Regions from separate parts of the Absiella sp. AM09-50 genome, predicted to be linked through region 1. Evidence: predicted binding sites of a transcription regulator. Region 1 holds the regulator's gene; each other region holds the start of a gene.
What was found. The regulator Rex, encoded in region 1, represses fermentation and respiration genes when NADH is low (regulators of the CRP and FNR family bind a similar motif). The targets are predictions, from matches to a motif close to GTGAANNNNTTCAC.

Region 1 (10,305 bases):
ATTAGTTGCGTGTATCAGCTGTAATTACGCCCAAAGAAGCATAAAAAAACGATGAAATTCATCGTTTTTTCTTTATCCCATAAGCTCACTATATTCTTCCCATTGCTCCATCAAATGTTCAATCTCATTATGAACATCATCAATCTGGGCATCTAAAGCATCCATCTTCTTTACATCATGATAATATTCTGGATCAAAACGTAATTCTCTTAAATCTTCCAATTCCTTTTCTTTGACTTCGATTTTCTTTTCCAGCTTACTGATTTCTTTTCCATAATTGATTTGGCGTTTTGGCTTTTCTTCTACCTTGACTTCTTTGGCACTTACCACCTGAATTGGTTCTTTGTGCATATATTCATTGTACGTTAATGGATAGTAAGTTGCTTTTCCATCATCAATCACAAGAATAGCAGTAGCTAGTTTACTGATAAAATATCGGTCATGGCTGACAAACAGCATGGTGCCTTCATATTCATTTAAGGAATCCTCCAAAGCTTCTTTGCCAATCAGATCCAAGTGATTAGTCGGCTCATCCATCATAAGAAGATTAGGATGAGATAACATCAGTTTCACAAAGCTTAAACGCACTTTTTCTCCACCGGATAAACAGTCAACGGTTTTAAACACATCATCACCGCTAAATAAGAAACAGCCAAGCGCTGTACGGATTTCTGTACGATTTAAATCTGGGAAGTCTTTCCATACTTCTTCTATGACGGTATTGGTCGTATCAAACTGGGCAAGCTCCTGATCAAAATAACCAATTTCAATTTGATGACCCAGTAAGAAGCCCCCAGATAAAGGTGGAATCTGCTGCATCAGGGTTTTCATCAAGGTTGATTTTCCTTTTCCATTCGGTCCAATGATGGCAACTTTCTGCCCTTGCATAACTTCTAAATTGACCGTACATAAAGGATGATCATAGCCAATGGTTAAATCTTTGACTTCCAATACTCGTTTTCCACCACGAACATTTGGCGTAAAACGAGCCTTAAACGTTTTTTCATCGCTTTTTGGATCTTCGATACGATCCATACGATCTAAATATTTGATTTTACTTTGCGCAAATGCTGCTTTATTCTTTTTATAACGGAACTTTTCAATCAGTTCTTCCATACGCTGAATTTCTTTTTGCTGGCGAACATAAGCACTTTTCTGCTGTTCCAAATCACTTTTTTTGGCATTGACATAATTGGTATAATTGCCTGGGTAACGACGCATGACACCATATTCAATTTCATAAACAACATCAACGACATCATCCAAAAACATACGGTCATGAGATACCAGTACAACTGCTTTAGGATAACGTTTTACATAGCCTTCCAGCCATTCAATCGTATCAATATCTAAATGGTTTGTTGGCTCATCTAACAACAATACATCAGGTTTGCTAAGCAGCAGTTTCACAAAAGCAAGTCTTGTTTTCTGACCACCGCTAAAAGTTGCTATGCTTCGTTTTAGATCTTCTTCCTGAAAACCAAATTTTGTGAAAATCGTCATTAGTTCTGAATGATAGGTATAACCTCCCATTTCTTCAAAACGCTGTTGTAGATTCGCAAAACGATTCATATTTTCTTCACTTGGATCCTCACTCATCTGTGTAGTCGCAAGCTCTAATTGTTTTCCAAGTTCTTTTACTTTATCAAATGCATGTTCTAATTCATCTTCCACAAGGGCATTCTCATTAGAAAAGGTCGTCTGTGCAAGATACCCAATGGTTAAGGCACTCTCTGCATGAATTTCTCCTTTATCCAAATGCTCTATATCCGCAATCACTTTTAACAATGTGGTTTTTCCACATCCGTTTCTTCCGACAATTGCGATTTTTTCCGTATTACGGATTTCAAATTGAATATCTTCAAAGATGACATCCGCACCGAATTGTTTTGTTCCCTTATGAATCTGATACTTCATAATCATCACCTATCTATCTCTTTATTAATTTTATCCTTCTAGCACATTAATACTTAATGCAAATGCTTTTGCACATGATTTTACTATTTTCTCTTTATTTTTCTTCCAGTTTGCGGCATCTTCCTCATTTGTGATATACGCAAAATCAAGCTCTACACCCTGCATGCCATTGGCATCTTTAAAGCTCTTGTTGGCTTCTGCACTCGTTTGTGAATATCGACCAGCAAGTGTAGCACGACCTCCACTTTCCCTTAACTGCAGGTTTAAATCATAAATCGTTTCATTATCCAAACGTCCTTGGGTCAGGCTTGTTGTGACAATTCCAGGCCAGCTAGGATTGGTATAATACAAGGAGCCAGCTTTCACTACCTTGTCTTTTTCCATATAATACATCATATTACGGGCAAGTGTAGCGCTGCTATAGGATGAATGCCAAATTTCCATACCATTGGCTTCACTTGATGGATTTGCATTGAACCGCAGGAAAAGATAATATTTTGCCTGTTTCTTATATCCTTTTGAAAGACGACCATCCTCCCCATATGTTTCAATGACCTGATCTTTACTATCCTTTGTGATTTCTACACGCAGACCATAACTTTCAAGTTCTTTTTTCATAATTACTGCCGCATCATACATTTCATCATTTTCCACCAGACCATTGGCTTCATTTCCTTTATCTGGAACATTTTGTACATCGACATTCATTCCATAAGGATCTATCAATACATCGATTTGATCATCATTTGCTTCTTTACTGGTGATATTTAAAAACATATAGTTTTGATCCATTGTGATATTCTGGTCTTTTAAAAGATCCTTATCTGCGATAATACTGACATTTTGTACCTTGCCATTTCGTTTTGCGGTAGTAAAGGTATTGCTTTCCACAGGATTGGCAAATACAACACGTTTTTTTATCATATTATCAATCACATTGACTTCATAAAATCCATCTTTGATGTTTTGTAAGACAATTTTCTGATCCACTGTATTCCCCATGGACATTGTCACTTCACTATCATCACATACATTATGCAGAACCACAGATTTACTAGCCATCGTATCTTTATGAAGTGGAGAATAGCTTTGATCAAAAAGATTTAAGGATTCTCCATAATATAGATAATCCGATACACTCATGATTTCAGCACTTTTTTTATTTAAAACAGATACCGTTTTCTCCGGTGTAAAACCACATACCGTAAAAGAGGTCTTTTTTTCTTCTTTTACTAAAAAGACAGAAACACCGGCATAAATCACAAGAGCAATCAGCAATAACAGTGGAATCAGTATTTTTAATTTTATACGGTATTTTCTTTGTCTTGGTGCATATGCCATCGTTTCGTCCTCCTTTATAATTCAATATCTTTGATATGCTTTGGTGCTTGTGCTTTCTCTGGTGGAAAACTCATATAATTTGCGCCAACCTCTGCATTCAACATATAGTCCGCATTCTTTGGAATGGGCAGTTTTGTATCTTCAAATTCCACATACTGAACAGGAAAAATACTGTCATATGGATAAGTTACCGGATGGAAAAAAGAATTAAAGGTCCATGTCAGATCATAACCAACCATTGGACTGTTTTTATTGATTTCTCCATATTTCTTCGCATTGCGTACAAAACGTTTTTTCAACAGATAAGGATTGATATGCAGGTTTTCAAAAAAGGCAATCAATACCATTAACAACCCATTGCGACATCTCCAGAAAACATCCTTTGTCTGATTTTCACTTACGTGATCAATAATAAAGACATCAATAAAAATTCCATCACTGTCTTTACATTTATTTTTCAAAAGGAAATTTGCTTCTCTACAATATGTACCTTTCAAACGAATCTTCATAGGCGGAATCAATACGTTATATTCCTTGTGTGATTCAAAACTTTGGATTACATATTTATCTCCAAGCTGATCCACAACTTTCAGGAAGCGTTCATAATCTTCTCTCATCATACCAATATCCGCATCATCATCCCATGGAATAAATCCTTTATGACGAACGGCGCCAAGAGCACTTCCTCCTGTCATCCAATAAGGAATATCATTTTTTTGACATACTTCATCTATATCCTTCAGCATCTGTAACAGTACTAATTGAAGCTGGCGTACTGTTATCTTTGTGCCGTCTTCTTTTTCTTTTAATATATATTCTTTCACATTAATCACCAGGTTATATTATAGAGGAAAATAGTCGAGTTCACAATCATTTTCATAAAATATCACAATTTTGAAAGACTTTCAGTAATTTTCCCAGGAAATATTACAAAAATCCTCCTATACGCATGGTTCTCCTTGCGTTATAATAAAGCCAAGAGGTGATGATTATGCAATTACACTATGGTTTGATATCCTGTGCCAGCATCACAGATCGTTTTCTCCATGGCATATTAGAAAACGGGGATATCATTGAAGCAATCGCATCACGAAGTTTGATAAAAGCACAAGAAAAAGCGAAACAATATGCAATACCAAAAGCATATGGATCTTATGAAGAAATATATCTGGACCCTGATGTGGATATCGTATATATTTCCAATAACAATGCGAATCATGTAAAAGAAATCAAAAAAGCTTTATCCTATAAAAAACATGTTATATGTGAAAAACCTATTGCTTTAGATCCAGAAGATGGAAAAGATCTGTTCTATTACGCCAGAAAACAAGGATGTTTCCTGATGGAAGCACAAAAAAGCTTGTTTCTGCCTGTGATGCAGGATATCTATCATATCATTAAAACAAAACAGCTGGGCGATTTACATCAAGTATCCTTATCTTCCAGTTTTCCTAATCCAACTGCCACATGGATGCATGATCCAATGCAGGGTGGTGTCGTATATGGAAGTGCCAATTATACCATTGAATTGCTGGATTATTTGATAGAGCCAAATACGATTCATGTAAGTGCATTAGGCACGAAAGAAGAAAATGGCACATGCAATCGTGTAAGTATTTCTATGATTATGGATGATGTACTCATCAACAGCACGATTTCCATGAAAGGCGACACAAAAAAACAAGCCATTTTTTATTTCACAAATGGCTATATTGAAGTTCCTTTATATTGGAGAGCACGAGAATATCGTATCATCCAGCAAGATCATATCAAGCGTATCATCTATCCATGCCGCTATGAAATGAAATATGAAGTTCTCCATATAAATGAATGTATCTCAAAGGGTTTATTAGAAAGTCCTGTAATGAGCGCACAAAGAAGCACCATTTGTTGTCAACTAGTGAACCAGATTATCAGGCAAATATAAAAGAACTGCTGAATTTCCAGCAGTTTTTCTTTTAATATAATAAATTTCTTGGTGTACGTGGGAATGGTTCAACATCACGAATGTTTGAAATACCAGTCAGATACATCAACATACGATCAAAGCCAAGACCAAATCCTGCATGTTTACATCCACCAAAGCGACGTAAATCCATGTACCATTGTAAAGAATCACTTTCCATACCCATTTCTTTCATACGTTCAGCTAATACATCATAGCGTTCTTCTCTCTGGCTTCCACCAACAAGTTCTCCTACACCTGGTACTAACAAGTCACAAGCAGCCACTGTTTTACCATCTTCATTCATACGCATATAGAATGCTTTGATATCTTTAGGATAATCAATCAAGAATACAGGACCGTTTACAACTTTTTCGCATAAGTAACGTTCATGTTCACTCTGAAGATCCATGCCCCATTCGATTTTGTTGTTTTCAAATTTTACATCAGCTTTCTTCAATTCTTCGATAGCTTCTGTATATGTCATGCGTTTAAATTCGCTGTTCATAACCTTTGTGATACGATCAATACATTCTTTATCAATCATCTTTTCAAAGAATTTCATTTCTTCAGGTGCATTATCTAATACATACTGGATACAATATTTAATCATATCTTCAATCAGATTCATATCATCATCTAAATCCGCAAATGCGATTTCAGGTTCAATCATCCAGAATTCAGAAGCATGACGTGTCGTATTAGAGTTTTCTGCACGGAAAGTAGGGCCAAAGGTATAAACATCACGGAATGCCATAGCGAATGCTTCCACATGCAGCTGTCCAGAAACAGTTAAAGAAGCATGCTTTCCAAAGAAATCTTCTTCATAGTTTGTATCTTCACGTGTTGTAACAGTGAATGTTTCACCAGCTCCCTCTGCATCATTTCCAGTAATTACTGGTGTGTGCACATACACAAATCCTTGGTTCTGGAAAAATTCATGAATAGCCATAGATAATACAGAACGCAAACGAAATACTGCATAGAATGTGTTTGCACGAGGACGAAGATGTGCAATTTCACGCATATATTCAAAGCTGTGACGTTTCTTCTGTAAAGGATAGTCACGATCACAATCACCTTCTAATATAACTTCAGTGACCTGAATTTCAAATGGTTGTTTTCCTTCTGGTGTCAACACAAATTTACCAGTAACAGTTAAAGCTGCACCTGTAGGATATTTCTCCACTTCTTTAAAGTTTTTTAAATCTTGTGTATACACTAACTGAGCATTGCGGAAATACGTACCATCATTTAATTCAATGAAGCCTAATTTCCCACTGCAGCGATTTGTTCTGATCCATCCCTGTAACTGTACATATTCCATTGAGTCTAGTTCTACATGAGATCCACTTAATACGATTTCATATAGTTCGCGAATAGTCATAAATTCAAACATGTTATTTCCTCCTTTTTATCATAAAAAAAACGTTCCCATCACAGGAACGCTTGTTTTAGCGCGGTGCCATCCTGATTCTTCATGCATAGCATAAAGCATCTTTTTAGCATGTAACGTATGCCTGACGAAATCGTCTACTTTAGTTCTCCGATTCTACTCCACAGGTGTTCTCCATAAGCCTTTCGTTCTGCCTTTCACCAACCGCAGAATCGCTTTTTTCGAAACAATCTTATTTCGTCCTGTTTCCTTGTATTTCAACTCTTGTTTAGATGATACCACAAGTATCCTCCATTTTACAAGCTTTTTTTACAAATGTCCGATATTTAGTTTGTTTGTTTCAAAAACCAGCTCCTGAATAGACGTTACAACATCAATACTCTTTAATATAACGCCCTTTGGAATCTGAATATGTTCATGTGTAAAGTCAATTAGTCCAATGATGCCACAGGCAATCAAACGATCAACGGTCTGTTGAATATTATCACTGATCGCAAGAATAGCGATACGACAGCCATCAGGAACCCGTTGCTCCAGCTCACTGATATCATAAACAGGAATACCAAAACGAACACCCTGACGATCTGGATTGATATCAAATGCACAGGAAATTTCACCAACGACATAATCCCATTTATTATACTTCATCAATGCACGTCCCATGTTGCCTGCACCTACCAGTATGATCTTTTCATCAAAATCCATACCTAGTTCCTGATTAAAAATTTCAATCAGCCGGTTGACATCATACCCATAGCCCTGTTTTCCAAGATTGCCAAGGAAAGAGAAATCACGACGAATGGTAGTTGGCTCAATATTCACAACACTCGCCAACTCTTTAGACATGATACGTTCCACACCGGAACTTTGTAATTTTCGCAGCGCCTTCAAATATACAGGATATCGTTGCAGCGTTGCCTTTGGTACGTTCTTTTCACTCATGTATATCACCTATGAGTTAGTATACCACGAATTTTTCTATTTGTGAATAAATTAATAAGTTTAACATGCAAAACATTCACATATTTTATAATAACCATATCATAAATTCTTATACGCTAACAAAAAGACAGCAAATGCTGCTGTCTGAAAATTTAACGCTCTAATTCCATTCCCGGATTTGCGGTTAAATCAAAATCTCCACGCTCGCCATGCAGGTATGCCACCGTACCGGCAACACCAATCATTGCCGCATTATCGGTACAACAAGAAAGTGGTGGAATAATAAACTCAACATCCGGATATTGATTTGTTAAATCCACACTGACTTTTTCACGCAGACAAGAGTTCGCCGCAACACCACCAGCCAGTACCATCTGCTTTGGATGATATTGTTCAATTGCTTTTCTTGCCCGCAGCAATAATGCCTCAAAAGCCGTTTCCTGATAAGATGCCGCAAGGTCTGCAGGTACAAAGCTTTCTCCTTTACGTTTGCATCGATCAATAAACTGTAACACACTGCTCTTTAAACCACTAAATGAAAAATCAAGTTCATTTTCGGTCTTAGGTTTTGCTAATTGATAAACAGGCTTTCCTTCTTTCGCAAGTTTATCCACATAAACACCGCCAGGATATGGAAGTCCAAGAACACGGCCAACCTTATCTCCAGCTTCACCAATCGCATCATCCTGGGTCGTACCAAGAATCTCAAAGCTCCATTCATCTTTCATATAGACTAATTCTGTATGTCCACCAGATACTACAAGGGCTAGCAATGGAAATTTTAAATCCGCAATCAAACGATTTGCGTAGATATGTCCAGCAATATGATGCACAGGAATCAAAGGTTTATTAAAAGCCCATGCCAGCGTTTTAGCGGCTTGTACACCTACATGCAGGCTGCCCACCAGACCAGGTCCCTGTGTCACAGCAATACCATCCATATCTTCTACTTCCATATTTGCCTGTTTCAAAGCTTCTTCAATGACCATAGAAATATTTTCCACATGGATACGGCTTGCAACTTCAGGAATGACACCACCGAAATCTTTATGTACATCAATTTGTGTAGCGACGACGTTTGCCAATACTTCTTTTCCGTTTTTTATGATTGCGACTGCCGTTTCATCACAACTGGATTCAATCGCAAGAATATACGTATCTTTCATAAACAGCTTCCTTTCAAGGCCTTTACCAAAACATAGGCATCTTCCCCATTATCATGATAATACCCTTTTCTCGTATTTACATTGATAAAATCGTATGATTCATATAATCGTTGTGCCGCAATATTGCTGACACGAACCTCTAGTGACAATGTTTCACAATGCATTCTTTCCACATCTTCTATCATTTGATCCATTAAAAGATGTGCTAGATGCTTGCCACGATATTGCGGTAAGACAGCGATTTTCGCTAATTGTGCAATATCAAAAGTAACCCAATAATCAATGAATCCAATAATTTTGCCTTCTTCTTTTAACACATAGATAAAGGCATAATCATTTTCTTCTAATTCATATAAATATTGTTCCTTACTCCATGGCGCAGGAAAACAAATAGCATCAATTGCAACGATTTCATCAAGATCTTCTTTTTTTAATGCTTCCAGCATACTATTTTACCATATAGGCACTCTGGTCTTTTAAATAACGTGGTGTTAAGATATGAATGTTTTCCACTTTTCTTGCGTAAGGACGCAAAAGTTTAAAATTTTCAATAAAATCAATATCTGTTGTTTCCATATCGATCAAAGAAGTATCCCCAATTACTTTTAAATCTGGATGTTCTTTTAAGTAGGCTTTAATTTCATCCAGGTTCATGATACATTCTTCTTTGTCAAACACTCCATGATTTAAACTACCAGCATATGCACGAGAACTTCTCGCATCCAGCATAACGAATACATGATCATTTACTCCTGCATATAATTGCAAGGTTGATATACAATATAACGGGATATGTTTTCTCGTACATAAAACCTTTGCGACTGCCATCGCAATACGTACCCCAGTATAGCTACCTGGCCCATCTGTAATCATGACTTCATCCAAATCATCAGCTTTCCAGCCAACGCTGTCCATACAGGCAATTAATTCCGGAAATAAAGTTTCACTTTGCTGCTTCCAGCAAGACAAAGCTTTTCCAGCTTTTACTTCACCATCTTCTAACAGCACAATCACCAAATGGCGATGTGCACTATCCATACATAAGGTTTTCATTATAATTCCCTCACAATCTTTTCATATGCTTCACCGACTGCCTTAAACATAAATGTTCTTTCTTCTTCTCCACTACGATGGATTTCGATTTCCAATCGTTGTTTAGGCAACTGTTCTTCTATGAAACCAGGCCATTCCACAACACATACACCATCTGCATCAAATACTTCCTCAAACCCTAAGTCTTGAGAAATACCTTCTAAACGATATGCATCAATGTGGTATAAGGGCATCGTTCCATTATATGTCTTTAAAATCGTAAAAGTTGGGGAATTAATTACTTTTTTAACACCAATTGCTTTACCAATTGACTTTGTTAGTGTAGTTTTTCCAGCACCCAAATCCCCCGTTAAGGTGATTAATGATCCAGGAAATAATAATGCTCCCAGCTTTTCGCCTAATGCTGCTGTTTCATCTAAGGAATGTACAACGATTTCTTTCATACAAACACCTCCTGTTTTTAACGATTACGTTCTTTCAAACGTTTATATACAAAATTAAAGAATGGATATACAAGTTTATTCACCGGAATATCAAATTCTCCA
Region 2 (10,305 bases), on a different contig from region 1:
AAGTTTTCAATAATACCATTGTTTTCTACAATCAATAACATTCTTGCATAGGTATTAAATTTTAAAGCAGTCGCTAAATCAACAATATAAGATGCATGTTCATCTAATGATAATTCATCACCACGGAATTCATTCTTTTCCACAATCTGGCGACAAGCAGTAAATACTTCTTTTTCACGTGTATCCATTACCTGATTTGCACGTGTATAATTTGGGTCTGTATGTTCTACGACTGTATCTGGTAATAAATAGTATTTTAAATATGTATTTGGCAGCGTATCAGGATCAATAGCATAAATATCTTTTGCCATTTTATATGTTTCATTCCAGCTGTTATCCCCATGTTGTTTTGCGGAATCGATGTCAGACTGTACCAAATAACCGTTTTCTTTTACATATTCTTTTAACTTAGGCATTAAATCATTGCCTTCTTTATCTCTTACATCATACCACCAGCCAAAATGGTTTAAACCATAATATTTTGTGACAATATCACTTCGTTTTTCAAAACCAAGGATTTCCAGCATATTATTTTCAATACTGATTGGCATATCACAAATATTTAAAATCTTAGAATGTGGACGAAGTCTTCTCATCGCTTCCGCAACAATAGCAGCAGGATTAGAGTAATTTAACAGCCATGCATTAGGAGAGTATTTTTCCATGTAATCAACTAAGTCTAATACACCCTGAATACTTCGCATACCATATGCAATACCTCCAGGACCACAAGTTTCCTGACCAACTACACCATATTTCATAGGGATTTTTTCATCTAATTCACGCATTTTATATTTACCAACACGAATGTGTGCCATTACAAAATCAACATCTGTGAATGCTTCTTCTGGATTACAAGTTGCGAGAAATTCGATTTCTGGATGGTTTTTATGGATAATCAATTCACAAGCATCAGCAATGACTTTTTGACGTTCTTCATCATTGTCATAAAACTTGATTTTTCTTAAAGGGAAACGATCTAAGTGATCTAATAGCATCAAAATGATGCCAGGTGTATAAGTACTGCCTCCTCCGGCAATAACAACAGAGCTTTTTTCTAAAGTATTCATTTTATTTACCTCACTATAATAATTTTTCAAATTCATTCTTTACATTTTCAACATCAAATCCAATGATTACCTGAATGGCTTTGCCTTTTCTAACAACACCTTTTGCGTTGTATTTCTTAAATTCGGCATCATCAGCAATAATCGATTCATCTTTTACACTTAAACGAAGTCTGGTCATACAATTGGTTACTGTGACAATATTATCTTTTCCACCTAATGCTTGAAGGAAGCCTACAGCTTCATCATGGAATATACTATTTGCACCTGATGCATAAGGCTTTCCTAAAGCAACGGTATCTCCCATATCCACTTCACGACCTGGTGTCATAATATTAAAACGTTTGATTGCCCAGTAGAATATTACGAAATAAATAACAGAGAAAATCAATCCAATCACAATATGTGTGACCACTTCACCAGCATGATTTTGTAGCATTGGCATCCAGTTGTATGTGATATAGTCTATCAAGCCACCGCCTTGATAACCAACGACTCCAAACATATATAAAACCATAGACAATAAGGCAGCTAGTACAGCACCTACCGCAAATAATACCGGAGAAATGAATAAGAATGTAAATTCAATTGGTTCTGTGATTCCACATAATACAGCTGGTATTGTCGCAGAAATCAACATAGCAGCTACCTTTTTCTTGTTTTCAGGGCGCGCGGTTTTATACATTGCGAAAGCAATTGCAGGCATTCCCCAAACGGCACAGTTACCATATAAAGCAAACCCACCTGTAGGGAATAATTCTTTTAATGGCGCTGTGGATGCCGCAAATTCATTAACATGTGCCATCCAGTGTGTCCAGTTTCCATCTGCGATAACAGCAGGTCCTAAATCAAATGGTGTCCATAAGAAATGGTGAAGACCAGTTGGAATTGTGATTCTTTCAAGGAAAGTAAATAAGAATACACCTAGATTGCCAGATCTTGATAAGAAGTCTTGCAGGCCTAATATCGCATGTTGTACCATAGGCCATACATAGCAGACAATAAATGCCATTGGAATCATGAATACAAATCCAATGATCACAATTAATGCGGAACCTTGGAAAGAACTTAATACACCAGGTAATTTTTTATCATACCAGCGATTATGAATCCATACAGCAATCGCTGCAATCATAATGGCACCAATCACACTCATATCTAATGTTTTGATACCAGCAATCATGGTAAGTCCACTTGTACCACCGACTTCTTGTGCAAAATCGACTTGGAATAATGATGCGCCAAAGAATGTCAGTAAAGATTGAATAAAATAATTGAAAATAATATAAATAACGAATGATTCCATTGCGGCTCTGCCACTTGCTTTCTTCGCAAGACCAAGTGGTAAAGATATTACAAATAATAAAGGTAACTGGTTGAAAATAGCATATCCTCCATCATACATCATTGACCAGAATTTATACCATATCGTAGTATCAGCAGCTAGTGATCCCATGATATCAGCATTCATAAAGATTGTAGCAAAACCAATAATAATACCGGCAAAAGGCATTAACATTACTGGTGCCATCATTGCGCCACCGAATCGTTGCAATTTCTCCATCATAATAATTTCCTCCTACTTTTTGATGAGATGAGTCTTCGCGAAAGTTTTCATCTGGTTATAAATATACCATAAAAGTATATTTGCACAATGATTTGATAGCGTTTTCGGTACTGGATATAATTGGTTGTGACTTTTCCCAAAACCATGGGAAATTTACCAGAGGAGTCTTTAAAATATATATCAATAAAAAACATTTTGTAGAATTATGATATAATAAAAAGGCTAAGCAGATAAATGAAAGTATTATAAAAATATAAATGGAAGGAGATATTATGAAGCCAAAGCATCAGATATTATATGAAAAAATATTAAAAAAGATTCAGGATCGAGCATGGCCTGATGATAAACTGCCTTCTGAAAAAGAACTAATGGCGATTTATGATGTTTCAAGAGATACGGTTAGAAAAGCACTGCAGCATTTAAGTGAAGATGGTTTCATCATTAGGGCACAGGGAAAAGCTACTACTGTTTTGCGCAATAAAGATTTTGAATTTCCAGTGATGACACTAGATTCTTTTATAGAACAACATGAAAAAGATAGTCAAACGGATATCAAATTATTGGAGAAAATCCAAGCAGGGAATGATATCGCAGAATGTCTACAAATACATCCGAATGAAGAAATCTATCATTTAATCAGAGTGCGTAGTATCAATGGAAAACGTATGATTTTAGATGAAGATTATTTCCCTATTTCATTAATTCCTGATTTAACAAAAGAAGACGCACAGCGTTCCGTCTATGATTATATTGAACAAAAACTAAATTTGAGCATTGGTTTCGCATCCCGTAAATTAAGTGCTGCAAAGGCAGATGCACGAGATTATGAAATGCTGGATTTAGATGATTATAATACGGTTATCGTTCTAACAAGTTATGGATATCTACAAGATGGGCGATTATTTCAATACAATGAATCACATCATCATCCAGAAGAATTTGAATATATGGATATCGCAAAAAGACGTTAGTTATGAACAAAGATTATATATTTATTGATCGCTGGAATATCACAAAAGCAGATTTCATTCCTTCAAAAAATGGCGATACAGTTTTAATATCAGCGAAGTCATTTGGCCCATTAGAGGTTTATGAATGGGGCTTGGATAAAAATCAGGTACCATATAAACTTTATAATTGGTTGGAGAATGATTTCTTTGAAAATGATAATTATCGTGTGTCCATCACAAAAGATGAATTGATTAATCGGATACAATACTTTATTTCTGTGTTTGAAAGTAATGGGCGAATGGATTGGGTAGATCATTATAAAGAGATACTGGAAAAGCTAAATAGCATAATATAGATTGGTTTTATCATAAAGAAGCACGCAAGAGAACAGCGTGCTTTTATCATACGTAAAATGAAAACATTGCGAATATCATGTGAAAAATCATAAAAAATAAAAATTAGAATTGGTGTTGACAAACATGTACGTACAAGATATAATGTAATCGCTTAAGATGAACATGTACGTACAAGTAGAAAAGAGAGAGGTAAAAGATATGTCAGAATTTACAAAGGATGTCGCATCCTTAACAGAATACGTCGGAGGAAAAGAAAATATTGTTTCCGTAACACATTGTGCAACTCGTATGAGATTTGCGTTAAAAGATCAGTCAAAAGCCGATGTCAAAAAGATTGAAGCACTTGCTTCTGTCAAAGGAAGCTTTACACAGGGTGGACAGTTTCAGGTTATTATCGGCAACAAAGTATCCATCTTCTATGAAGAGTTCATTGCCTATACACATTTAAGTGAAGCCACAAAAGAAGAAGTAAAAGCACAGGCAAAAAATAACATGAATCTTCTACAAAGAGCATTAGCAAACCTAGCGGAAATCTTTGCGCCAATCATTCCTGCCATTATTTGTGGAGGTTTGATTTTAGGTTTCCGTAACATTATTGATTCTATTAAGCTCTTTGAAGAAGGCACAAAAACATTAGTAGAAATATCACAATTCTGGAATGGTGTGGATTCATTCTTATGGCTGATTGGGGATGCCATTTTCAACTTCCTTCCAGTTGGTATCGTATGGTCTATCTGTAAGAAAATGCACGTTGATCAAATGCTTGGAATCATTGTTGGTATCACGATTGTATCACCACAATTATTAAGCGCAGGGGCATTGATGTCTACTGCCGCAGAAGATGTACCTTATTGGGACTTTGGATTTACTACTGTACGAATGGTTGGATACCAGTCACAAGTTATCCCTGCAATTCTAATAGGATTTGCGTTTGTGTATATCTATCGATTCTTTAAGAAACATGCACCAGATGCAATTTCTATGATTATCGTACCTTTCTGTTCTGTCGTTCCAACTGTATTATTAGCGCATGTGGTATTAGGACCAGTTGGCTGGGCAATTGGTAACTTTATGTGTGATGTCATTATGGCTGGTTTCAATAGTTCATTTGGATGGTTATTTGGCGGTATTTATGGAATGTTGTATCCATTATTAGTTATTACAGGTATGCATCACGCAATGCTTCCTATTGATATTCAGATTGCCGCAAGTGGTCAGGGATTATTCACATTCCCAATCGTTGCTTTATGTAATATTGCGCAGGCAACTGCCGTATTTGCATTCGCATATATCCATAAGAAAAACAAAGCCGTACAAGAAATCGCAGTGCCTGCATATATTTCTGGTTATCTGGGAGTCACAGAACCAGCAATGTTTGGGGTTAACTTAAAATACTTCTATCCATTTGTAGGTGCCATTATTGGTTCAGGTATTACTGGTTTAATCGCCATGAGTTTAGGTGTATTGGCAAACGGTGTTGGAGTTGGTGGCTTGCCTGCAATCCTTTCTATGCAGCCAACCAGTATGTTATATTTTGGTATTCTGATGATTGTAGATGTGATTGTTGTGTTTATCGTAACATGTATATTATCAAAAACAGCATTTGCCAGAAAGTATGAAGATGAAAACAAATAAATTAGAAAAAGACTGGTGGAAAAAAGCAGTTGTCTATCAGATCTATCCACGCAGTTTCCAAGATAGTAATGATGATGGCATTGGGGATATTCAAGGAATTATTTCACGCTTACCTTATATTAAAAAGTTAGGCACTGATGTCATCTGGCTGTGTCCAGTCTATGCATCACCTAACGATGATAATGGATATGATATATCAGATTATTGTGATATTATGAAAGAATTTGGTACCATGCAGGATATGGATGAATTATTAGAAAAGGCAAATGCAATGGATATCAAAATCATTATGGATCTGGTCGTAAATCATACCAGTGATGAACATATATGGTTCGAAGAAGCAAAGAAGTCCAAAGATAATCCCTATCATGATTATTATATCTGGGTAGATGGCGAGGAAGGCGTACTGCCTAATGATTTAAAGAGTGATTTTGGAGGAAGCGCATGGGAATATGTGCCAGCATGTGGGCAATATTATCTACATTTCTTTAGTAAGAAACAGCCGGATTTAAACTGGGAAAATCCAAAGATGCGAAAGGAAATCTATGCGATGATGAACTACTGGATTGATAAAGGAATCAGTGGTTTCCGTATGGATATGATTGAATTAATTGGAAAAGAGCCAATGCAGATGATTCGTGAAAACGGGCCTAAATTACATACTTATATCAAAGAAATGAATGCGGCAACCTTTGGGAAAGCAAATCTGTTAACGGTGGGAGAAGCTTGGCGTGCAGATATTGAAAAAGCACAACAGTATAGCAATCCTGATGGCAGTGAATTGAGTATGGTATTTCAGTTTGAACATATGAAATTAGATAAGCAGCCAAAGACACCAAAATGGGATGTAACAGGTTTACGTTTTCAAGAATTAAAAGAGGTACTTAGCAAGTGGCAGTATGGACTAGAGGGAACAGGATGGAATTCATTATTCTGGAATAATCATGATTTACCAAGAATTGTATCACGCTGGGGTAATGATGGAAAATATCGTGTAGAAAGTGCTAAAATGTTGGCAATGGTATTGCATGGGATGAAAGGCACCCCATATATTTATCAGGGTGAAGAAATCGGTATGACCAATATTGCGTTATCGAATATTAAGGATTATCGTGATATTGAAACATTGAATATGTATAAAGAACGTTTAGAAGAAGGATATACACAAGAGGAAATCATGCACTCTATTCATTTAATGGGTAGAGATAATGCAAGAACCCCAATGCAATGGAGTGATTGTGAATATGCTGGTTTTTCTAAACATGAACCATGGTTGTGTGTGAATCCAAATTTCCATGAAATAAATGTAGATCAGGCATTAAAGGATAAGCATTCTATATTTTATACATATCAAAGATTAATACAAATGCGTAAAGAAATGGAAATATTTTCACAGGGAGATTATCATTTATTGGATACTAGTGATCAAATCTTTGCATATGAGCGAAACTGGAATAATCAAAAGCTCGTGGTGATTGCGAATTTCTTTGAGAAACCTTGTGCATTTCCAGATATCGATATAGAAGGAATGCAGGTGTTATTACATAATTATGAGGCGATAGATGGTAAGCAGTTAAGGGCTTATGAAGCAATGATATTATTTAAAGGGTAATATAAAACGGTATGATTTAGAAAATGGAATCATACCGTTTTTAGATGTACAAAATAGAAAAAATGGTAAAATAATATTGAGCGAAAGCTCTCCTTTCTTTATATGTGGTCGGCAAGCCTATTATATAAGAAAGGATTTTTTTATTGTGTGATGAAAATAAGATAACTCTTATTGAATATCTTCATTTAGATTATTAATTTATATTTATGAAAATTAAATGTATGACGGTTATGATTGGCTAAATCGTGATATAATGGGAAGGTATTATAAAAAGTCATTAATCGTAAAACTATAACAATGGAAGTGTGAAATAATTAAGGGAATATAGATGTATTATGAAACAAGGGAGTTTCATGTTTTATACATATAAAAATAAGGAGATGATAATATGGATAACCTACGAAGTTCCATAGATGAAATTGAGTATATCAAATCTGAAGATATTTTTTCTGATACAAAATCAATCATTGAATCCGCAAGAAATTATGCTTATTCTAGTGTGAATGTATCATTGATCAAGCGTAATTGGTTATTAGGGAAACGTATTTTTGAGGAATTTCTGTTAGGTGAAGATAGAGCAGAATATGGTGCAAAGGTTATAAAATCTTTATCAAAAAAACTGACACAAGAATATGGAAAAGGTTTTACAAAATCAAATTTGTATAGCTTTTATAATTTTTATAAAGCGTATCAAAACATTTTCCAGACACTGTCTGGAAAATTCGATAATAGATTACTTTCATGGTCACATTATTTGATTCTAACACAAGTGATCGATTCAAATGCAAGAAACTGGTATGAAAATGAAGCTTTAAAAGAAACTTGGAGTGTAAGGACATTACAAAGAAATATTTCATCACAATATTATTATCGGATTTTAAAATCTCAACAAAAAGAATTAGTCGAAAATGAAATGAAGGAACTAACAAAATCATATAGGCCAAATAAATTAGAATTTATCAAAAATCCTATGATTACAGAATTTTTAGGATTATCATCTGATAGTGCTTTTACTGAAACAGATTTAGAGAAATGTATTTTATCAAATATCCAAAAATTCCTAATGGAGCTTGGTAAGGGATATGCATTCGTAGCACGACAACAACATATTCACACGGAGAAACAAGATTATTTTATTGATTTAGTTTTTTACAATTATATTTTAAAATGTTTTGTATTAATTGATTTAAAAACTAGTAAAATCACACATCAAGATGTAGGACAAATGGATATGTATATCAGGATGTATGATGAATTAAAGCGTAATGAAGGAGATAATCCTACCATTGGAATTGTGCTATGTTCTGATACGGATGCAGATATCGCTAAGTACTCCATTATGAATGGCAATGAACAACTATTCGCTTCTAAATATAAATTATATCTACCAACAGAAGAGGAATTAAGAGCAGAAATTGAAACACAAAAAACAATGTTTTATCTTCAACAAAATGAAGAAGATAAAGAATAGTAAAGGATGTTTTATGAAAGATAAGCGATATTATAAAGTAAAAAAGCCGAAATAAAAGCCGAAAAGCCGAAATGATGATCAATAAAGTTAGTTTCGACTGATCCTTAGGATAAAAGTAAAAGTTACCAAAGGAATATATGATGATTGTTATAATGTGATGAATGCATGAAAGGAGAATTGTATGAACGAAAATCAAAGAAAAGATTTCAATAAAGTGCTATGTGTCATTATCATTGGTGTTATCGCAGTATAATGGTTCCATCAATTTTTCATATGTTAGGATAATTGATAAGAAGAGAAGGAAACTTAGTATTGTAAAAGATGAAATTGATTCTTTTGGTAATCTAATATTCCTTCTTTTTTCATTTGGCTGAGCACATAAGATAATGCACTGCGGTCTACACATAAATAATCCGCAAGTTGTTGGCGATTTAGTGGAATCGTGATGATGTTTTGCTGTTGAAGTTGTTTCTGCTGGTATAAATAAGTTAATAATTTTTCTTTTGTACTTCTTTGTGATATAACATCAATTCGCCTCGTTAGATAAAGGTTTTTATTTGATAAAATCATCATGAGATTCTTTAAGATTATTTGATATTCATCAGATTTTTGAGGCAGTGCCAACAGCTGTTTAATAGGCAGCCATAAGATATGACAATCTTGTTCTGCATAAATATCAACTTGAAGTTTTTGACTACTAAAAGCAAAGGATTCTCCAAATAAATCATATGTAGAGAAATGTCCCAATATTGTGATATTTCCCAGGTAATCACGCTTGATAATTTGCACAACACCATCAAGAACGATACCAATATGATTTAATTCATCCCCATAAGTATAAAGATAACTGCCTTCTTTGTACGTTTTTTCAAAAGCCTGTGCATCATTTAATAGCTGTGTAAAAATAGATGTATCTATCCCTTGAAATAATCGACAACTTTTTCGTAATTGATCATTCATCATCATTCCTCCATATAGTTTTAGTTTAGACTTCATTCGTTGTTTTTACAACATACATGCCCAAAAGAATTTCATATAATCATCATGTAAATTGGAGGACGATACAATGGAAAGAAAAATTATTAAAATAGATCAGGAAAAATGTAATGGTTGTGGTTTATGTGTAGGTGCATGTCATGAAGGTGCAATTGCTTTGGTTAATGGAAAAGCAACATTGATGCATGAACATTATTGTGATGGATTAGGTGATTGTTTACCATCATGTCCTGTCAATGCGATATCTTTTGAGGTAAGAGAAGCACCAGCATATGATCATGCGGCAGTTATGGCAGCACAAAAAGCAAAAACAGGAAGCGGTTGTCCTGGATCACAGATGAAAACCATGCAGCCGGGTATTGGTGTTGTGGCAAATGTGGAATCACAACTGCGCCAATGGCCAGTACAAATTAAGCTGGTACCAGTGAATGCACCTTTCTTTCATCAAGCAGATATTTTAATTGCGGCAGATTGTACAGCTTATGCTTATGGAAATTTTCATCAAAAGTTTATGAAAAATAAAGTAACGTTGATTGGATGTACGAAATTGGATCAAGTACAATATGCGGATAAATTCACAGAGATTTTTACATACAATGATATTCGCAGCATCACAGTTGTACGTATGGAAGTGCCATGTTGTGGAGGTA
Region 3 (10,305 bases), on a different contig from region 1:
TAGGTATAAAAAATCACATATAAATGTAGATTGTTAAGCCTGAGATATAATTACAATCAACATTACATGTGAATCATAGTTATTTTGCTTTTTATTACTTATTCAGTATAACACAGATTCCACTAAAGGCAAGCTTTATTTTCAAATCTTTTATGTACGCAACAATGGACGTCCGCTGTCGTACAAAAAAAGTCCTCTCTACAAGGACTTATCTGTTTCATCTGGCAGGGGTAGAGAGGATCGAACTCCCATCAGCGGTTTTGGAGACCGTTATACTACCATTGTACTATACCCCTAGTTTTTCTGCCTTTTTATATTACCATAGATTAAAAAATATGGCAACAAAAATTTTATTTTTTTATCGTAATTCGTCCATTTTTGTTTCATAATAAAGAGGGCTTCTTATCTAACATTCAGATATGCTAACATATAATTTTTTACAGGAGGTACGTGGTCATGAACAAAACATCCATCAAAATGTTGCTTTATATTCTGTTTGCACTTTTATATATTGCTAATAGCGTCTATCTGACACAGATCAGTGGATTATTCATCCACAGTGCAATCGTATGGAATCTTTTTTTAGCTGTACTTCCCCTATTATGTTCCATCATTTACACACATACTGCCTCACATCATCAAGTTATTCACATTCTATCCTTCATCGCCTGGCTTTTATTATTCCCAAATGCCCCTTATATGATCACAGATTTCATTCATCTTGCACCGCTTAGTTTTTATGAATTTACTGCAACAGGTAGTATCTATCTTCAAAATATTTTTACCTGGATACAATTATTACATATTGCACTTGGTGTTTTTATCGGCGTGCTTACAGGATTTAAAAGCCTATCAATCATTCACGATGATTTCAAAAAAAGATTTCCTACCTATGTTGTAGCTATCTTAATGGTATTTATATTTTTATCCACTGGCTATGGTGTATTCTTGGGGCGCTTTCTTCGTCTAAACTCCTGGGATATTCTTCATCCTATCACACTTTTCTTACAAATCATTTCACAAACCAATCTTTTTGCCATTTTATTTTCCATTACTTTTGCGATTTTCCTTGGTATACTATATACCTTCTACCGCTCACTTTCCCAAAAGAAAAATCCTCAATGTGAGGACTCTTCTATAATCTGATATTGTTGTGTATGAAGATTGATGAGAACCTTTATCCCATTATCATACGTAATAGTTTGTACCTGATAATCGCCTTCCACAAAGCTGTGATTGATCATCGCGCAATGTGCTACTTTCTTTTGTAAATCACAAACAATCTGGCTTCTTCTGATTTTCTCATCCAAAGTAAGCTGCTCATACATTTCAGTAAAAACACCATCTGTATTAGGATATGCGCCATCCTTTTCTAAATATGGTGCGCCTCCATTTAATAATGCGAATAACATCTGATCATCATGTCCTTTGATTTTTTCCATTGGCCAAGGTAAGATCATACATTCATGATATACCAGATTAAATAATGGCACATCAATTCCAATTGTTAAAGCATCAGGTGCATGCATCATGGAATGATATGGTCCATAATGTGCAAAAATCAAATGTTTAATTGCCCAGTCATTTGCCTCTTCACTGCTGGCAAGGATTCCCTTGCTTTCTAAATATGCAAAACACTGCTCACGATAGGCAAGACTTTCTTTACGTGTTACACGATGAAGTGGATGGTAGCATTCATCCGGTTCATTACAGGTAAATACATCCAGATAACTGGCGTGTGGATAGATGCCTTCCTGAAACAGCTTTTCAAAATTACGTTTCACAAACATTGGGGCTATGGAAGAGCATAAATAACTTTGTACTCCTCCTGCCCAGTATTTATGCGATGGCATGTGCTGATGTGCATCCCATACTGCCATTTCTTCATGATAACTGTCTGCCTCATGATAAAAATCACGGTATTGATCATGCAGGCCTAATAAATAACCATATGTATTCATTGTATCCAATAAATGGTGTAAGCCCTCTTGCCCACCGGCTTCCTCACATATTGGAAAATAATCCGGATGTTGATTATCGTAACCCGGCTGTGCCCATCCATCTAAATGATAATATAATTGTTTCACACCTTTTTCCGCGTATTCCTTAACTTCTTCTTCCCGCTTTTTAAATGTTGTCAAAGAGTTGTTTTTATCCGGATTTTGAGGATCAAAGAAATCAGAATTCTTTGAAACATGTGTTTTAATACCTTTATGCACAAACATACACCCAATTAAATCTTCCACATGAGGATTTCTTATTGCCTTTTCTTTTAATGTAGTGAAATGACCGATTTCCTTTACATATCGCTTATATATCTGACACATAGTATTATGGTCTGCCTGTTTTACAAACTGATAACTGATTGTTCTGGTATAGCGCATCTCATGAAGGGAGGATAGCCAATATACCCCAACATGTGTATAAGGTCCATTGGCTGGATGATCTATGTCATATCCTGCATCCCAAGGCTGCCTTATGATTGCGATATATCCATTTCCATCTTTTATCTGAGAAAACCATGGCATATATGCGTCTGCACAACAAAACTGTCCATGAAATGGTAAACGTTTTACTTCATTTTCCCATGTATTTGGCAACAAAATTCCCTGTTGCACAGTCAATAACGTATAATAGGTATCCTTCTTTTCTTCAAAAGTAAATGGCGCTGGCCAATTGATTTTATGAATCTGATGATCTTCTTTTATCGTAGATAAGGAGCAATACACTTCATTGCTAGTTATATCCACACTCACACTTAATGCCAAAGCAATTTCACTCTGCCTAAAATCTGATAATTCCATCAGCATACCTTTTGAAAATCCTGTATCAATTTTTCTTAATGTCTTATGCAATGCATCTTTTAAATAAATCCTGCCTTCTGTATCATGCTCCATATATGCCTGTTCGGGAATCGTTTCCCATAATACTCCATCCGCACATATACGCAGATGTTGATCTACATCCCAATCCAATATCATATCGTTTATTTTTTCTTTCATTTCCATCACCTAACAACATGATACTATGATGCTTCAGGAAATTGCAAGCAATGTTTACATAAGAATACTGTCTTTCATGAAAAAGCATGTTATAATGATGAACGAATTTATGGAGGATATGCTATGATACGATTGATTGCCTGTGATTTAGATGAAACCTTATTAGATGTACACAAAAACATTCCCCGCTCTAACCTCGATGCTATCCAAAAAGCAAAAGATGCTGGTATTTATTTTGTATGTGCCAGTGGAAGAGGATATACAAGCATGGATACCATTTTAAAACAATTAGACAGTTATCAAAAAGCGAATGAATATACCATCAGCAATAATGGCGGAATCGTTGTAGAAAATAAAGATTTTAAACATATTTGTTTTCATCATTTCTCATTTGAACTTGCGAATGCCTTGTTTACCTATGGTATGTCACAGGATGTCTGTGTTGAAGTCTTTACAGATCATGACGTCTATGCCTTCCATTTAAATGATGATGAAAAGCAATGGCTGATGATGTTTAAAGATGATGCGATCATTTGTGAAGATGATTCAATTGATTTCTTAAAAGATGAACCTATTGTGAAAATCTTATTTGAAAATCAAGATTTACGAATATTACAAAATATTGCGAAGAACATGCAGCCACTGTTAGAAAATAAAGTGAGTCATTCATTTTCCAGCAATCGCTATTTAGAACTCAACCCTATTGGCGTAGATAAAGGAACTGCCTTAAAACAACTTGCTGCATATCTTCATATCCCTATGGAAGAAACGATGGCGATTGGTGATAATGATAACGATATTTCGATGTTGAAAGCTGCTGGTATCAGTGTTGCGGTCGCAAATGCCAGTGACCATGTGCTCGATATCGTTGATTATGTCTGTGAAAAAGATCATAATGAAGGTGCAGTCGCAGAGGCGATTACACATTATATCTTATAAAAACAGCACATTTTCCTATATAAAAAGATGTGCTGTTTTATTTTTTAAAAGTATATACTCGTGACTTCTTTTTACTTATGTTTCAAAATCCATTGCGCAACTTCATCTAAATCCTTTAATTTTGCGCTGATGATATCATCAATATCAGATGAATCACTTACAAGATCAGGCACAAATATGCTCATCATTCCTGCATCATAGGCAGAACGAATACCATGTTTACTATCTTCTAACGCAACTGCATGCCTTGGTTCCACCTGTAAGAGTTCACAAGAGCGAAGATATATTTCAGGAGATGGCTTTGCTTCCTTAACCATATCGCCAAATACAAAGGCATCAAAATACGCATCAATTTGCTTATCTTTTAATTCTCCGAAAGCATATTCTTTAGAAGAAGATGTCGCCACTCCCATTTTAATATCATGCTGTTTCAATACATCTAATAGATGATATAATCCTTTTTTGGCAGGAACATGTTGTTTTGCGATAGCTGTATTCCATGCTTCTCTTGTTTTTGCACGAAATTCATCAAAAGGAAAATCCTGTCCATATACTGCTTGAAAATATGCTTTTCTTTTTTGCACGTTAAAGCCTAAGGTGTGATAAATATGTTCACCCAACTGGCCATATCCCATCGCTTCTCCCGCTATATTCCACGTCTTTTGCACAAGACGCTCACTATCAATCATCAATCCATCTAAATCAAAAACTACTGCTTTGATATTCATGAACATTCCTTCTTTCAACGGGTTTGATTATATCATGACTTTCTTCAATATGAAAGATACATACAGGCGGAAATTTGTTTTATCTATAAGTGTTGACAAAAATACAAAACCGCTGTATCATCAATATGAACAGTGTTCACATATATAAATATCCCACAAAAATTGATGTGGGTTATTATTTTAAATCAAAATGAACATTGTTCATAATATAAAAGGAGGACACTATGAAAGTAAAAAATAAAACATTATTACTACTTGCCAGCATGGTATGGATGATTGCCGGTATTAATATCGCCCGTATAGGATTTCTTTCTTATCAAGGGTATATATCCATTATCAATATCATTTTATCTTTGATTATATTCATTGTTTTCTGGTCAATGATTTTTCAAAAGCTGGTACAAAAACATACCATACGTATCAAACAATATACCACTGAGAAACAGTACTTTTGGAATTTCTTTGATATAAAATCCTTTTGTATCATGGCATTTATGATGACATTTGGTATTCTGATTAGAAACTTCCATTTAATGCCACAATTATTTATCGCAGTATTTTATACAGGACTAGGCCTGGCGCTGGTATTCGCTGGTGCAAGCTTTGGTCATAAATATCTGAATTTTCAAAGATAAAGGAGGAATTGCATATGCAGGCAATTATTGAAACATTATTTGACAGTATCTATCTGACTGGTGTCATGATCCTGGGACTTCTCATGATCAAAAAAAGCAATGGAAATAAACAATATCTGTTATTTGGTATTATGGCTATCGTCTTAGGTCTTGGTGATTCTTTCCACTTAGTACCAAGAGCTCTTGCTTTATGTACAACAGGGCTACAGGATTATACGTTTGCACTTGGGATAGGAAAATTTATCACATCTATAACAATGACGATATTTTACATCATCTTATACTATGTTTGGCGCTTACGCTATCAAATTCAGGGTAAAAACAATATTACAATTGCAGTTTATGTATTAGCAATCATTCGTATTGCTTTGTGTCTATTCCCACAAAATGCATGGACAAGTGCTGCTTCTTCATTATCCTGGGGCATTTATCGCAATATACCATTTACAATTATGGGATTCATCATTATATACTTGTTTTATAATAGTGCAAAAGAAAACCACGATAAGGACTTTCAATATATGTGGCTAACGATTGTCATCAGCTTTGGTTTTTATCTTCCCGTCGTTTTATTCGCAGATATCGTACCGATGATTGGCATGTTGATGATTCCAAAGACTTGTGCTTATATATGGACAGTATATATTGGTTATCATGCTATGAAAAAAGAACACCACTAGCAAAAAGTATCTGATTTGGATACTTTTTCTATTCATAAAAAACATTTGTGTATGCATTTCATCAGATTTATTTTTTCAAATATCCCTACATTCCTGTCTTATATAAATTCTGGATTGTTTCTTTTAAAATATCACTGAATTCCTTCAGATCATCCAATGCAATCACTTAAAAATGAATCTTGACCTTCCTCCATAAAAAAGAGATACATATGTTTCCATACGTATCTCTAATAACTTTAAAACGCGTTTTTATACACTTCTAATACCAGTTCAAATGTACAAGGTCTAGGGTTGCCTCCAGTACATACATCAGCCATTGCCGCATGTGCCAAGTCTTCCAAGTCATCTTCTTTTACACCGATTTCATGTAATGTCTGAGGAATGTTTACATCTAAAGATAATTGACGTACTGCATCAATAGCAGCCTGACGATATTCTTCCTGACTCATTTCATCAACGCCTTCTACACCCATTGCACGTGCAATTTCACGGAATTTTTCACCAGTATAATCTTTATTGAATTCCATAACATATGGTAATAATACCGCATTGGCAACACCATGAGGTGTACCATAAAATGCACTTAATGGATGTGCCATACCATGAACAACGCCTAATCCAACATTAGAGAATGCCATACCTGTGACATATTGTCCAAGTGCCATATCTTCACGACCTTTTGGATCATTTTCTACTGCTTTACGCAAAGAACGTGCAATCAATTCAATAGATTTTAAGTTTAATGTGTCAGCTAATTCCCATGCGCCTAAGGTTGTATAACCTTCAATGGCATGTGTTAATGCATCAAGACCAGTAGATGCTGTCAAACCTTTTGGCATACTGCTCATCATATCAGGATCAACGATAGCCACAACTGGAATATCATGTGTATCCACACATACAAATTTTCTACGTTTTGCTTCATCTGTGATTACATAATTGATTGTAGTTTCTGCGGCAGTACCAGCAGTAGTAGCAACTGCGATCATTGGTACCGCTTTGTTTTTTGTAGGCGCAACACCTTCTAAGGATACGACATCACTAAATTCTGGATTATTGATAATAATACCAATACCTTTTCCAGTATCCTGTGGAGAACCTCCACCAATAGCGATTAAATAATCAGCGCCAGCCTGCTTAAATGCTTCTACACCACCCTGTACAACAGATACAGATGGATTTGCTTTTACTTTATCATAAATTTCGTAAGGTAATCCAGCCTCATCTAATAGATCCGTTACTTTTTTCACAACACCAAATTTTACTAAATCTGCATCAGTAACGATCAATCCTTTTTGAAAGCCTCTTGCTTTTACCTCAGTGACAATTTCCTTGATTGCCCCATATCCATGATAACTAGTTTCATTTAAAATAAAGCGATTTGCCATGTTTCAACACTCCTTTTTCTTTGTTTTTCGCTACCTTTATTTTAATAAAGCGCTTTCACATAAGCAAGTTACAGATATTCATGTTTGTCACATTTTTCACAATTTGAATCATCAAACATCTTTTTTATATATGTGTAGGATAGTTTTTCCAATGGCAAGCCTCTATTGATGCCTTTTTGTGTATTCCCTCCTCTCATCTTCAATACTCATATTATAATATTTTCTTACCTTACAATAACTCTTTTAATTGTTCCTTCAATTTATCAGGCAGCGCTTCAATCAATAAGTCCACGATTGTTTCAATCGCCTGTTTTCTGTCAGTCGCAATCCACTCCATAGTCATGCTTACAGAACCATGGCAGTACATCTCTAAGAGAAAAGATAATTCTGAAGTCAATGGTGCTTTATTTTTGGTTTCAATCAGATTCTTATAGAAATTATAAATACATTCAAAATCATAATGAATCAATGAATTATTATCCTGTGAAGCAAATGCCTGCGCAAAGAACACATATTCCTGTTCAATAAACTGAAACTTTTTCATCAAGCCTTCTTTTAGCGTATATAAAACACCCATTTGTTTAAAAGATTGTTGGGCAAGTACTTCAAAATACCAGTTCACCAAATCATATTTATCCTGAAACAAACGATAAAAGCTTTGACGACTGACATCACAGTTTTCCACGATATCTGTGACGGTTATTTTATCAAGTGGTTTGCTTTTCATTAGTTCTTTCATAGATTTTGCCAGCTTAAATCGTGTTTTATCTTGTACTTTCACGGTTTCCATCCCCTTTTTATGTATTTCTATTATACCAAATTCCTTTCTTATAATCACGAAAAAATATAAGAGCATTTGAGTATACAAAACCCCTTTTCTGGTTCATACTATAAATATAAATTAAGAACAATTCTTAAAAAGGAGGATTTCAATATGAATGAAACAGCATTGTTTAAATTAAGTTATGGTTTATATATTATCTCAGCTACCCATGAAGGTAAAGATGCAGGATGTGTAGTCAATACCCTTCATCAGGTGACGGCAACGCCTATACAGGTTAGTGTTGCGGTCAATAAAAACAATTTTACACAACAGATAATAGAAAAATCCGGTATGTTTAACGCAACTGTATTAACACAGGATGTATCCATGGATATGATTAAACGCTTTGGTTTTCAAAGCAGTAAAGATCATGACAAATTTGATGGGATATCATATGAACGTGATGCACGTGGCATTCCTTATGTAAACGAACATGTGGCAGCACTTCTTTCTTGTAATGTTGTACAGAAATTAGATATTGGTACCCATATGTTATTCATTGGAGAAGTTGTAGACGCACAGATTTTATCTGATGAAGAAGTGATGACTTATGCGTATTATCACAAAGTAAAAAATGGTACAACACCTAAGAATGCCAGCAGTTATCAGGCAAACAGTGAAAAGAAAGGCTGGCGTTGTTCCATCTGTGGATATATTTATGAAGGTGAAACCTTACCTGAAGATTATATCTGTCCTGTATGTGGTGCTCCAGCCTCTGTATTTGAAGAAATCTAACAAAAAAGAAGTTTATACTGATACGTGTCAATCAGTCATAAACTTCCTTTTTTTCATCCTATTTTTGACGTTTATTTTCTTTTATAACCTTGCAAGGATTTCCATATGCGATAACATTTGATGGGATATCATGTGTCACAACACTTCCTGCGCCTATTACAACATTATCTCCAATATGTACACCCGGTAGTATCACACTGCCTCCACCAATCCACACATAATCACCAATGATCACAGGTGCAGTTTCAGTTTTACAGAATTGAAAACCATCCCCTGTATCTTCTCCAAAACGATCCATATAATGTGTTGGATGATATGCTGTATAGATATTTACATTCGGCGCAATTAGTCCATGTTTTCCTATGACGATCTTATTATCATCTAAAAATGTACAATTCATATTGATTTCCGTGTGTTCACCAATATAAATGTTACAGCCATAATCTACATAAAATGGAGAGGTAATCCATACCTGATCGCATTTTCCTAATAAACTTTTTAAAATCTTTTGTTTACCATCTGAATCTTCAGAATCTAATTGATTATATGTGCGCATGAGATTCTTGGCTTTATGCCATTGTGCCATCAGCTGAGGATCCCCACAATCATATAATTCTCCTGCGAGCATTTTTTCCATTTCTGTTTTTTCCAATAAAGTTAAAACATCCAACGGCTTCTCAAACGTATATGCAGGATCTATAATTCCCTCACTTGATACACTTCCCCACATTGCATATCCAAAATCTATATGTGCATTTTTCGCAGCCAGATAATCAGATAATGCATCTCCGATATAAATAACTTCTTCAGGCTGTAGTTGTAGACGTTTTAAACATTCTAATAATGGCTGTGGATCTGGTTTATGTTGTTGTGTATCATCCGCTAAAATAGCGGTAAACATATATTGATCCAATCCTTTCTCTACCACATCGATTTGATACTGTTGTTTGGTTTTCGCAGAAACAACTGCCTGTAAAACATTATGTGCCTGAAAGCCTTTTAATACATCTTCCATGCCTTCATATAAGGTTGCGCCTTCTTCATACTCATTTACATATTGTACCCATCTGGCATATGTCTTTTCTTTATCTTTTACATCTAATTCCTCCATGACTTTCATTCCAGGATAAGCCGCAAACTTTAAAACTTCTTCATAAGTCCAGTCCTCCCCTGTTTCTTCTTTAATGATTTTCATCAAAGGATACATATTCATTGCCAGCGTATTTAACACGGTACCATCGATATCATAAATAATCGCTTTGTATGTTTTTTTCATAGTCTTTCTATTTTCTCCTTCATTATATTTTGTATACCAATATAAACCATGCCTTCAAATAATCGTTTTTGATAATCATCATCAACTTGAATATTGTTT

Region 2: DW114_RS00225 (alpha-glucoside-specific PTS transporter subunit IIBC) is a predicted target of Rex. The motif match lies at 2,672-2,685, and genes of this name have one in related genera.
Region 3: fucO (lactaldehyde reductase) is a predicted target of Rex. The motif match lies at 7,459-7,472, and genes of this name have one in related genera.

The regions. Positions count from the first base shown of each region.
Region 1 is NZ_QVFI01000032.1:24,512-34,816, forward strand. Features, by position in the region: gene DW114_RS18590 (hypothetical protein) at 1-55, shown strand, start outside; gene DW114_RS18595 (ABC-F family ATP-binding cassette domain-containing protein) at 73-1,917, opposite strand; gene DW114_RS18600 (N-acetylmuramoyl-L-alanine amidase) at 1,948-3,258, opposite strand; gene DW114_RS18605 (LicD family protein) at 3,273-4,082, opposite strand; gene DW114_RS18610 (Gfo/Idh/MocA family protein) at 4,250-5,185, shown strand; gene asnS (asparagine--tRNA ligase) at 5,217-6,602, opposite strand; gene DW114_RS18620 (redox-sensing transcriptional repressor Rex) at 6,909-7,541, opposite strand; gene tsaD (tRNA (adenosine(37)-N6)-threonylcarbamoyltransferase complex transferase subunit TsaD) at 7,694-8,707, opposite strand; gene rimI (ribosomal protein S18-alanine N-acetyltransferase) at 8,704-9,153, opposite strand; gene tsaB (tRNA (adenosine(37)-N6)-threonylcarbamoyltransferase complex dimerization subunit type 1 TsaB) at 9,155-9,760, opposite strand; gene tsaE (tRNA (adenosine(37)-N6)-threonylcarbamoyltransferase complex ATPase subunit type 1 TsaE) at 9,760-10,203, opposite strand; gene DW114_RS18645 (peptidoglycan bridge formation glycyltransferase FemA/FemB family protein) at 10,221-10,305, opposite strand, start outside.
Region 2 is NZ_QVFI01000001.1:40,745-51,049, forward strand. Features, by position in the region: gene DW114_RS00220 (6-phospho-alpha-glucosidase) at 1-1,070, opposite strand, end outside; gene DW114_RS00225 (alpha-glucoside-specific PTS transporter subunit IIBC) at 1,084-2,634, opposite strand; gene treR (trehalose operon repressor) at 2,907-3,605, shown strand; gene DW114_RS00235 (hypothetical protein) at 3,608-3,940, shown strand; gene treB (PTS trehalose transporter subunit IIBC) at 4,140-5,576, shown strand; gene DW114_RS00245 (glycoside hydrolase family 13 protein) at 5,563-7,188, shown strand; gene DW114_RS00250 (PDDEXK nuclease domain-containing protein) at 7,577-8,659, shown strand; gene DW114_RS00255 (Crp/Fnr family transcriptional regulator) at 8,966-9,619, opposite strand; gene DW114_RS00260 (ATP-binding protein) at 9,726-10,305, shown strand, end outside.
Region 3 is NZ_QVFI01000043.1:8,692-18,996, forward strand. Features, by position in the region: tRNA gene DW114_RS19985 (tRNA-Trp) at 223-296, opposite strand; gene DW114_RS19990 (DUF1361 domain-containing protein) at 457-1,146, shown strand; gene DW114_RS19995 (DUF5696 domain-containing protein) at 1,119-3,002, opposite strand; gene DW114_RS20000 (HAD family hydrolase) at 3,126-3,941, shown strand; gene DW114_RS20005 (HAD family hydrolase) at 4,013-4,669, opposite strand; gene DW114_RS20010 (hypothetical protein) at 4,894-5,304, shown strand; gene DW114_RS20015 (hypothetical protein) at 5,319-5,984, shown strand; gene fucO (lactaldehyde reductase) at 6,221-7,372, opposite strand; gene DW114_RS20025 (TetR/AcrR family transcriptional regulator) at 7,602-8,153, opposite strand; gene DW114_RS20030 (flavin reductase) at 8,307-8,930, shown strand; gene DW114_RS21860 (HAD-IA family hydrolase) at 8,989-10,206, opposite strand; gene DW114_RS20040 (ROK family protein) at 10,203-10,305, opposite strand, start outside.